2 regions of the Mesorhizobium sp. B2-1-3A genome follow, and region 2 is predicted to be linked to the other one. Evidence: predicted binding sites of a transcription regulator. Region 2 holds the regulator's gene; the other holds the start of a gene.
The links. The regulator PhoB, encoded in region 2, activates phosphate uptake and scavenging genes when phosphate is short. The targets are predictions, from matches to a motif close to TGTCATNNANCTGTCAT.

Region 1: the regulator PhoB is predicted to act here: its motif matches at 1,813-1,829, upstream of FJ977_RS10565 (PhoX family phosphatase).

What each region holds. Positions count from the first base shown of each region.
Region 1 covers NZ_VFWK01000002.1:822,317-826,734, reverse strand. The annotation lists gene FJ977_RS10565 (PhoX family phosphatase) at 1-1,751, opposite strand, end outside; gene FJ977_RS10560 (hypothetical protein) at 2,023-2,658, shown strand; gene FJ977_RS10555 (response regulator transcription factor) at 2,845-3,507, opposite strand; gene FJ977_RS10550 (sensor histidine kinase) at 3,504-4,418, opposite strand, start outside.
Region 2 covers NZ_VFWK01000003.1:882,541-886,958, forward strand. The annotation lists gene FJ977_RS15565 (ROK family transcriptional regulator) at 122-1,366, shown strand; gene phoB (phosphate regulon transcriptional regulator PhoB) at 1,705-2,394, opposite strand; gene phoU (phosphate signaling complex protein PhoU) at 2,517-3,224, opposite strand; gene pstB (phosphate ABC transporter ATP-binding protein PstB) at 3,250-4,053, opposite strand; gene pstA (phosphate ABC transporter permease PstA) at 4,050-4,418, opposite strand, start outside.

The DNA.
Region 1 (4,418 bases), on a different contig from region 2:
CGCGCGGCACCTTCCGTGTCGACCGCCCACAGGCCGTCAGTGCGCCCGGTGGCTTTCGGGCCCTGGCCGTCGGTGGCGACCCACAGGCGCCCGGCCGAATCGACCGCGCAATTGTCGGGCATGCCGAACCAGCCATTGGCCGTCGTCGCCGTCGAGAAGGTGGCGCCCACATCCGCGACGGAGGGATCGCCGCATTTCAGCAGCACTTCCCATTTGCCCTTGGCGGCCGTGAAATCGCCGTCGGTCTCGGTGATCTCGATGATGTGGCCGAAGGCGTTTTCGGCGCGCGGGTTGGCGGCATCGACCTGGTCGGCCTTGCGCTTGGAATTGTTGGTCAGCATCACATAGACCTTGCCGTTGACGCCATTGGGCTGGATGTCCTCGGGCCGGTCCATCTTGGTGGCGCCGAGCAGATCGGCGGCACGCCGTGTCTCGATCAGCACGTCGGCCTGGCTGGCGAAGCCGTTCTCGGCCGTCAGCGGGCCCTGCCCAAAGACGATCGGCAGCCAGTCGACCGTGCCGTCCTCGGCGAATTTGGCGACATGCAGCGTGCCGTCGTCGAGCAGGTCCTTGTTGGCGGCATGGTCGTTGGCGTTGAAGGCGCCCTTGGTGACGAACTTGTAGACATAGTCGAAGCGCTCGTCGTCACCGAGATAGAAGACGACGCGGCCGTCCTTGGCAACGATCGATTCGGCGCCCTCATGCTTGAAGCGGCCCATGGCGGTGCGCTTCCGCGGGGTCGAGGTCGGGTCGTTGACGTCGACCTCGACGATCCAGCCGAAGCGATTGGGTTCGTTGGGCTCCTTGGCTAGGTTGAAGCGGTCGTAATGCGCGCCCCATTCATAGGCGCCTTCGGGAATGCCGAGCCGCTTGTAGTTGGCGGCTTCCTTGTGACCCTCGGGCAGTTCGCCGGAGAAATAGCCATGGATGTTTTCCTCGGCCATCACATAGGTGCCCCACGGCGTGACGCCGCCGGCGCAATTGTTGATGGTGCCGAACACCTTGGTACCGGACGCGTCGGCATTGGTCTTGACGCGGTCATGGCCGGCGACCGGGCCGGACAGCGCCATCTCTGTGGTGGAGGTGATGCGGCGGTTGAGCTTGCCGTCGCGCACCACTTGCCATTTGCCGCCGTCCTTGCGGATCTCGACGATGGTGCCGCCATGCGCCGCCATTTCGACATCGACCTGCTCCTTCGAGAGCGGAGCGACCTCGGCCTTCTTCTTCCCGTCCTTCTCGACGATCGAAACGATGCCCGGGAACATCAGATGCGGGTTGGTGTATTCGTGGTTGACCACCAGCATGCCGTGCTCGGCCGAGCCGTCGATCGGGATATAGCCGACATAGTCGTTATTGTAGCCGAACTGTCTGGCCTGCGCCTCGGCCGACTGCTTCGTCGGGTCGAATTCCGGCGAATCGGCAAACAGCGGATCGCCCCAGCGCAACAGCACGTCGGCGTCATAGCCCGGCGCGACATGATGCTTGTCGTCGATGCCGGCCTCGAGCTCGTCGAACTTGAAGGCCGAGCCTTCCGCGGCGCGGGCATCGTCCGCGGCGATCATGGCCAGCGGGCCGACCGTGGCGGCGATCGCCGAGACGGCGAGCGATCCCTTGAGGAACCCCCGGCGCGAGAACCGCGCGGCGATGATCTCGCCCATGGTGCGGTTGTCGGTCGGGTTGATGGCCGGTCCTTCGTTTTCCTCGAGCAGGCTGGTGCGGAATCTGGCGTCGGGGGAGCGATGTTCGGTCATGAGGGCCTCTGGCTTTGGAGTGGCTGGAGCTTTTGTCGCTTTCGACCCCTACAGCCGGCTGATCACATTTTCGTGACATCATACCTGTTCCACCGCTCCGAGCGAGGCAGTTGTCATCCATGACCTCGGACTTTGGTCCAACCTTGCGCTTCCAAAGGTCCTGGGGGACAAACGCAACGGTCGGAGGTCGCTTCCGGTCAATACATCTTTCGGCGATGTTGCTGGTTGCAACGTTGGGGTGGGCGCGCCGGCTCAATCGACGGAGATCAGGATGAACGGATCGATCACGGCCCGTTGTTGCCGGCTGGCGCTCGTCACTGCGGCGGCTTTGCCGTTGACCATTGCTCCCTATCGAATCGCCCTGAACGGCTCCGCCCCCGGAATCGATGCCGCCACCGCACAGGCCGCCAAGGGCGGCAATGGCGGTGGCAACAACGGCAACGGCAACGGTAACGGTGGCAGCAACGGCGGTGGCAACAGCGGCAACGGAAATGGAAGCGGCGGCAGCAGCGGCGGCGGCAATAGCGGCAACGGAAATGGAAGCAGCGGCAACAGCGGCGGTGGCAATAGCGGCAACGGGAATGGAAACGGCGGCACTAGCGGCAACAGCGGCGGCAATAGCGGCAACGGAAATGGAAACGGCGGCAATTCCGGAACAGATGGCGGTGATGACGGTGGCGGCAACTCGGGATCGGGCGCCAGCCAGAGCAGCACGGGCACCAGCCATGTCAACGCCACGACCGGCGACAAGGTCAGCGTGGACGGCAGCAAGATCTCGGTCGAGCACCCCAACGGCATGACGGAAAAGGTCGAGAACGGTCGTTTCAGGATGCGAGACGCGCTCGGCCGCACGATCATCGACCGTCGGGCCACGCCCGCCGATGTCAGGCGTCTCAAGGCCTTGTGAGGCCGGTCAACAGGCAACGACCAGCTTCACACGTCACCTCCGCCGCCCCCGGCGGAGGTGACCTCGTTCTGTCTGGCTTTAGAGCAATTCCAGGAAAAGTGTGTAACGGTTTTCCCGGGACAAGCGCGCAGCGCTTGCCCTTGGGAATTGCGTAAAAACAAATAGTTAGAGCGGTTCCGCGATGGCCTACGCGCGGTTCCTGTCTCGGTCGCGCAACTCGCGCATCATGAGGGCCGCCTCGGTGCGGTTTCGCACGTTGAGTTTCGACAGCACCCCGGTCATGTGGTGCTTGACCGTCTTCTCCTGCAACTCCAGGCGCAAGGCAACCTCCTTGTTGCTGAGCCCCTCCGCCACCAACCGCAGGATTTCCGTCTGTCGCCCGGTCAGTTGCCGCAGCCGGTCCGCCTCGCCATTGGCAGGCTGCGGGGACTGGAGATCGGACAGCAGCCGCGCCGACAGCGTCGGCGAAAGATAGCTCTCGCCGGCCGTGACGCTGCGCAGGATGTCGGCGAGTGCTCGCGATCCGACACCCTTGAGGATATAGCCGTGCACCCCCGCATTCAGGGCCTTGGTGACGTCGGCATTGGCCTCCGAAACGGTCAGCATGACGATCTTCTGGGCGGGGTGGTCGGCAAGGATGCTTGTAACCGCGGCCAGGCCGCCGCCCGGCATGGAGATGTCGAGCAGCAATATGTCGGGCTGGACCGTCGAGGCGATGCGTTCGGCATCCTGCGCCGTCGCACCTTCGCCGACGATCTCGAAGCCTCCGATCTCCGACAGGCTGCGCGTCACGCCTTCGCGAAACAGCGGATGATCATCGACAATAGCGATTCGAATGGCGCCAATCATGCTTGCTCCTCAACCGATAGACTGATTACCAATCGCGTGCCTTGTGCTCCGGTCAAGGTCTGGAACTGGCCGCCAATGCTTTCGACCCTCTCCCGCAGGCCGGCCAGCCCCAGCCCCTCGACCCGCGCCGGGTCGAAGCCCGGCCCGCTATCCGACACTTCAACAAAAAGCCGGCCATTCTTCATCCCGGCACGCACTGTCTGATCCTTGGCCCGTCCGTGGCGATACGCATTGTTCAGCCCTTCCTGCACGAAACGATAGATGCTGATCTTCTCCGAGGCGCCGGGTTCGGGCAAATGCTTGGGCACGGTAAGCCTCACCGAGGTTCCCGTCCGGCGCTCATGTTCGTCGACGGCCAGCCGTAATATCTCCTTGGCGGCGGCCGTCTCTATCTGCGGCAGCACAAGGCCGGTGCAGATACCGCGTATTTCGCGCATGGCATCCTCCAGCGTCTTGCGGATCATCGCGACCTCGGTCGAACGGCTCTCGGTCGAATGGCCGTCGTCCGAAAATACCGGGCTGTCCATGCGCAAAGCCGCCAGCGCCACGAGTTGCGCCGGTCCGTCATGAAGGTCGGCGCCGATCCGGCGCAGATATCTTTCGTTGAGTGCGGTGGCGCGGCGGGACGCCCGCTGCACACGCTGCCGCAAGGCGCTGTTTTGCGTCACCAGGTCCTGCAGTTCCGACACCTGGTGGCGCAGCGCGCCGCGCTGATCGTCGATGGTGCGGCTGGCCCGCAGGACGATGCCCGACAGCAGCAGAAAAGCCGTCAAGGTGGTGCCGGCAACGACCAGCCAGCTCGACAGCAGCGCGGAAGCCAGCGTGGCCTTGAAATCGCTGGCGACCTCGAAGAATTCGGTGACGGCCACCACATTGCCGGACCAGGGTTCGCGCACGGGATTGTAGATCTC
Region 2 (4,418 bases):
TTTTTCGAGCCTCGCAATAAATAAATGACAGCGCCAGCCGCTTCTGCCAGTATTTGCCCCAGTCGCCGGCAGTGTTCGAGGGGCAGTCAGAACCGCGGCGACGGGGAGGATGTGGGAAAGTATGTCGGTCGGAATCCGCCACGACGATCTGCGCCGGCGCAACCGCGCCATGGTGATTGCGGCCGTGCGCCGGGCCGGCCAACCGTCGCGCACCGAGATCGCCGCGACCACCGGCCTCAGCCATTCGACCATATCGGCGATCTCTTCGGACCTGATCGGCGAAGGCATCCTAGTCGAGGGCAAGCCGAGCGAGGCCGGTGCGCTCAAACGCGGCAGGCCACAGGTCGGCCTCGGCCTCAACCCGGAGGCCGCGGCCATCATGACTGTGGTGCTGTCGCTGAATTTCCTGTCCGTCGCCGTCATCGACTATGCCGGCCAGGTGATATCGGAGGAACAGCGCCGGCTGGACACGCTGACCATGTCGCGCGAGGCGCTGATCGGTGAATGCGTCGCCATTGTACGGCGCCGCCTCGAGGATCCCGATATCGACGTGCGCAGCGTCGCCCGCATCGCACTGGCGATCCAGGGCATCACCGACACCGAGGCCAGGGCCATGCTGTGGTCGCCGATCACGCCGCAGACCGACATCGCCTTCGCCGACATACTGGAAGCCGAGTTCGGCATCCCGGCCACCATGGAGAACGACTGCAACATGATGGCGGTGGCGCTGCGCTGGCGCGACCCCGAACGCTACCGCGACGACTTCATCGCTATCCTTTTGTCGCACGGCATCGGCATGGGCCTGGTGCTGAAGGGCGAGCTGTTCACCGGCACCCATTCGTCGGGCGGCGAGTTCGGCCACATGATCCATCGGCCAGGCGGCGCGCTCTGCCGCTGCGGGCGGCGCGGCTGCGTCGAGGCCTATGCCGGCAACTACGCCATCTGGCGCAATGCCAGGCAGCTTGGCGAGGACACCGAACCGGTCGCCGACGTCAGCGACGCGCAGATGCGGGCATTGGCGACGACAGCGCGGGAACGCGCCGGGCCCGAGCGCGAAGCCTATCGCAAGGCCGGAGAAGCACTAGGTTATGGCCTCGGCAGCCTGTTTGCGCTGATCGATCCCGCCCCCGTGGCCATGGTCGGCGTCAGCGCCGCCGCCTTCGACCTGATCGAGCCGGCATTGCGCGAGGCGATCGCCCAGACCGCCGGCGGCCAGCACTCGAAATCGATTTCGTTCGACACCGAACCGAACGAGTTGCCCCTGATCCGCGAGGGCTGCGCCATGCGCGCACTGACCTTCGTCGATCAGGAAATCTTCGCGCCGGGCGTGCAGGCAAGAGGCAGTGCCGGGAAGAGCGTTGCCTGAGCTGGCATTCGTCGTTGATGCGGTAGACCCTCGCTTACTTGGAGATTGGCCGTCGTCATCCGTGGGCGGAGCAGGAGCGAAGCTCCGTCGCGGAGACCCTGGGATCCATTCCGTGACCTATGCCACGCAGTGCAACGGAGCAGGATTTGCGCCGTGGCAACGCTTTGAGGTCGCGGCATGGATCCTTGGGCTGCAGAGCAGCCCCAGGGGTTCGCGCCGCGTCGCTGCGCTCCTTGCTCGCCCAAGGATAACGAAGCCATGAGCGTCTCAGCCAATTGTCAATGCGTGTGACCCGGGAGTGGACACAGTCAACCTATCAACGCTTCCGCCTCAAGGCTCTAATCTTCCCTGATCGCGTAGCCTGCCCCACGGATGGTGCGGATGACGTCGGGCATGCGGCCATTGTTGACCGCCTTGCGCAGGCGGCCGACATGCACGTCCACGGTGCGCTCGTCGATATAGATCGTCTCACCCCAGACATTGTCGAGCAGTTGGCTGCGCGAGAAGACGCGGCCGGGATGGCGCATCATGAATTCGAGCAGGCGGAATTCGGTCGGCCCGAGCCGGATCTCGCTCTTCTTGCGGTAGACCCGGTGCGATTCACGGTCGAGCACGATGTCGCCGACCTTGAGCACGCTGGACAGCACTTCCGGCTTGGCGCGGCGCAGCAGCGCCTTGACGCGGGCCATGAATTCCGGCGTCGAGAACGGCTTGACCAGATAATCGTCGGCCCCTGTGGAGAGCCCACGCACACGGTCGCTTTCTTCACCCCGCGCGGTAAGCATGATGATCGGCAGCCGTTCGGTCTCGGGCCGCATTCTTAGCCGGCGACAGAGTTCGATGCCGGACACCGCCGGTACCATCCAGTCGAGCACCAGGAGATCGGGCACGTTCTCCTGCAGCCGGATTTCGGCTTCATCGCCGCGGGTTACCACCTCGACCTGATAACCTTCCGATTCCAGATTGTAGCGGAGGAGCACGCCGAGCGGCTCCTCGTCCTCCACCACCATGATGCGTGGTGCGATCATTGACTGGTCACCTCTAAAGCAATCCCAGGAAAAAATGTGTAGCGGTTTTCCATCCTGAATTGCGTGAAACAAAGAGATAGAGCGGTTCGGCGTTTCCGCGAAACGCTGAACCGCTCCAACGCTCAAGCCGCCGGCGCCGACATCGCCGTCTCGTCCTGTTTGGGGCGGTTGGCGGGCAGTTGCGTGCCGGTCAGGACATAGTACGCGTTCTCGGCGATGTTGGTCACATGGTCGCCGATGCGTTCGAGATTCTTGGCGCAGAACAACAGATGCGTGCAAGCGGTGATGTTGCGCGGATCCTCCATCATGTAGGTCAGCAATTCGCGGAACACCGAGGTGTACTTGACGTCGATGCGTTCGTCGTCGGCGCGCAGCTTCGCAAGCGCGGCGGCGTCGCGCGCCGCATACTCCTCGATCACGCCCTGCACCTGGATCAGCACCAGCTGCGCCATGGCGTCGATGGAATGCGACAGGTCGCGCGGCGTTGCGTTGAGACCGACGGTGCCGACGCGCTTGGCAATGTTCTTGGCAAGGTCGCCAATGCGTTCGAGGTCGCCGGCCATGCGGATCGACCCGACGACATGGCGCAGATCGTCGGCCATCGGCTGGCGCTTGGCGATCAGCGTGATGGCGCGATCGTCGAGTTCGCGCTGGCGTGCATCCATGATGGCGTCGTCGGAGACCACGCGCTGTGCCAGCGCGTTGTCGGAATTCAGCAGCGCCTTGGTGGCGCCGCCGACCATCGAGCCGGCGAGATCGCCCATGTCGCTGATCAGCCTGCTGATCTGTCCGAGATCCTCGTCGAAGGCTGCGACTGTATGTTCGGCCATGATCCTGGTCCTCGTATGCGTGCGATCAGCCGAAGCGGCCGGTGATGTAGTCTTGCGTGCGCTTCTCGCGAGGCGACGTGAAGATCTTCTCGGTGCGGTCGAATTCGACCAGTTCGCCCAGATACATGAAGGCGGTCTGCTTCGAGACGCGCGCCGCCTGCTGCATGTTGTGGGTGACGATGACGATCGTGTAGTCGGCCTGCAGCTCGTCGATCAGTTCCTCGATCTTGGCGGTCGACAGCGGATCAAGCGCGGAGGCCGGCTCGTCGAGCAGGATGACCTCCGGCTTCACCGCCACCGTGCGGGCGATGCACAGCCGCTGCTGCTGGCCGCCCGACAGGCTGAGGCCGCTGGCATTGAGCTTGTCCTTGACCTCGGTCCACAAAGCGGCGCGCTTCAGCGCCTGCTCGACACGACCGTCCATCTCGGCCTTGCTGATCTTCTCATAGAGCCTGACGCCGAAGGCGATGTTCTCGTAGATCGACATCGGGAACGGCGTCGGCTTCTGGAACACCATGCCGATCTTGGTGCGCAAAAGGTTGAGGTCCTGCGAGCGGTCGAGAACGTTCTGGCCGTCGAGCAGCACCTGGCCCTCGGCGGTCTGCTTGGGGTAGAGCTCGTAGATGCGGTTGAAGACGCGCAGCAGTGTCGACTTTCCGCAACCGGAAGGGCCGATGAAGGCGGTGACGCTGCGCTCGGGCAGCGACAGCGTGATATCCTTCAGCGCCTTCGATTGGCCGTAGTAGAAGTTGAGGTTCTTGACCTCGATCTTGGCCTTGGCCGCCGCCTCGGCGGCGATCGTCATGTCTGGAGACAACATCTGGCTCATTTGTCCTCTCTGCGTCCGGTCAGGCTGCGCGCAAAGATGCTGAGCGCGAGAACCGTCAATGTGATTATGAGTGCGCCGGTCCAGGCCAGCTGCTGCCATTCCTCGTAGGGACTGAGAGCGAACTGGAAGATGGTGACAGGCAGGCTGGCCATCGGCGCGTTGAGATTGCTGGACCAGAACTGGTTGTTCAGCGCCGTGAAAAGAAGGGGGGCGGTCTCGCCGGAGATGCGGGCGATGGCCAGCAATATGCCGGTGACGATGCCGGAAAGCGCCGCGCGATAGGCAACCGAACGGATGACCACCCAGCGCGGCGCGCCGATCGCGGTGCCGGCTTCGCGCAACGCGTTCGGCACCAGATTGAGCAT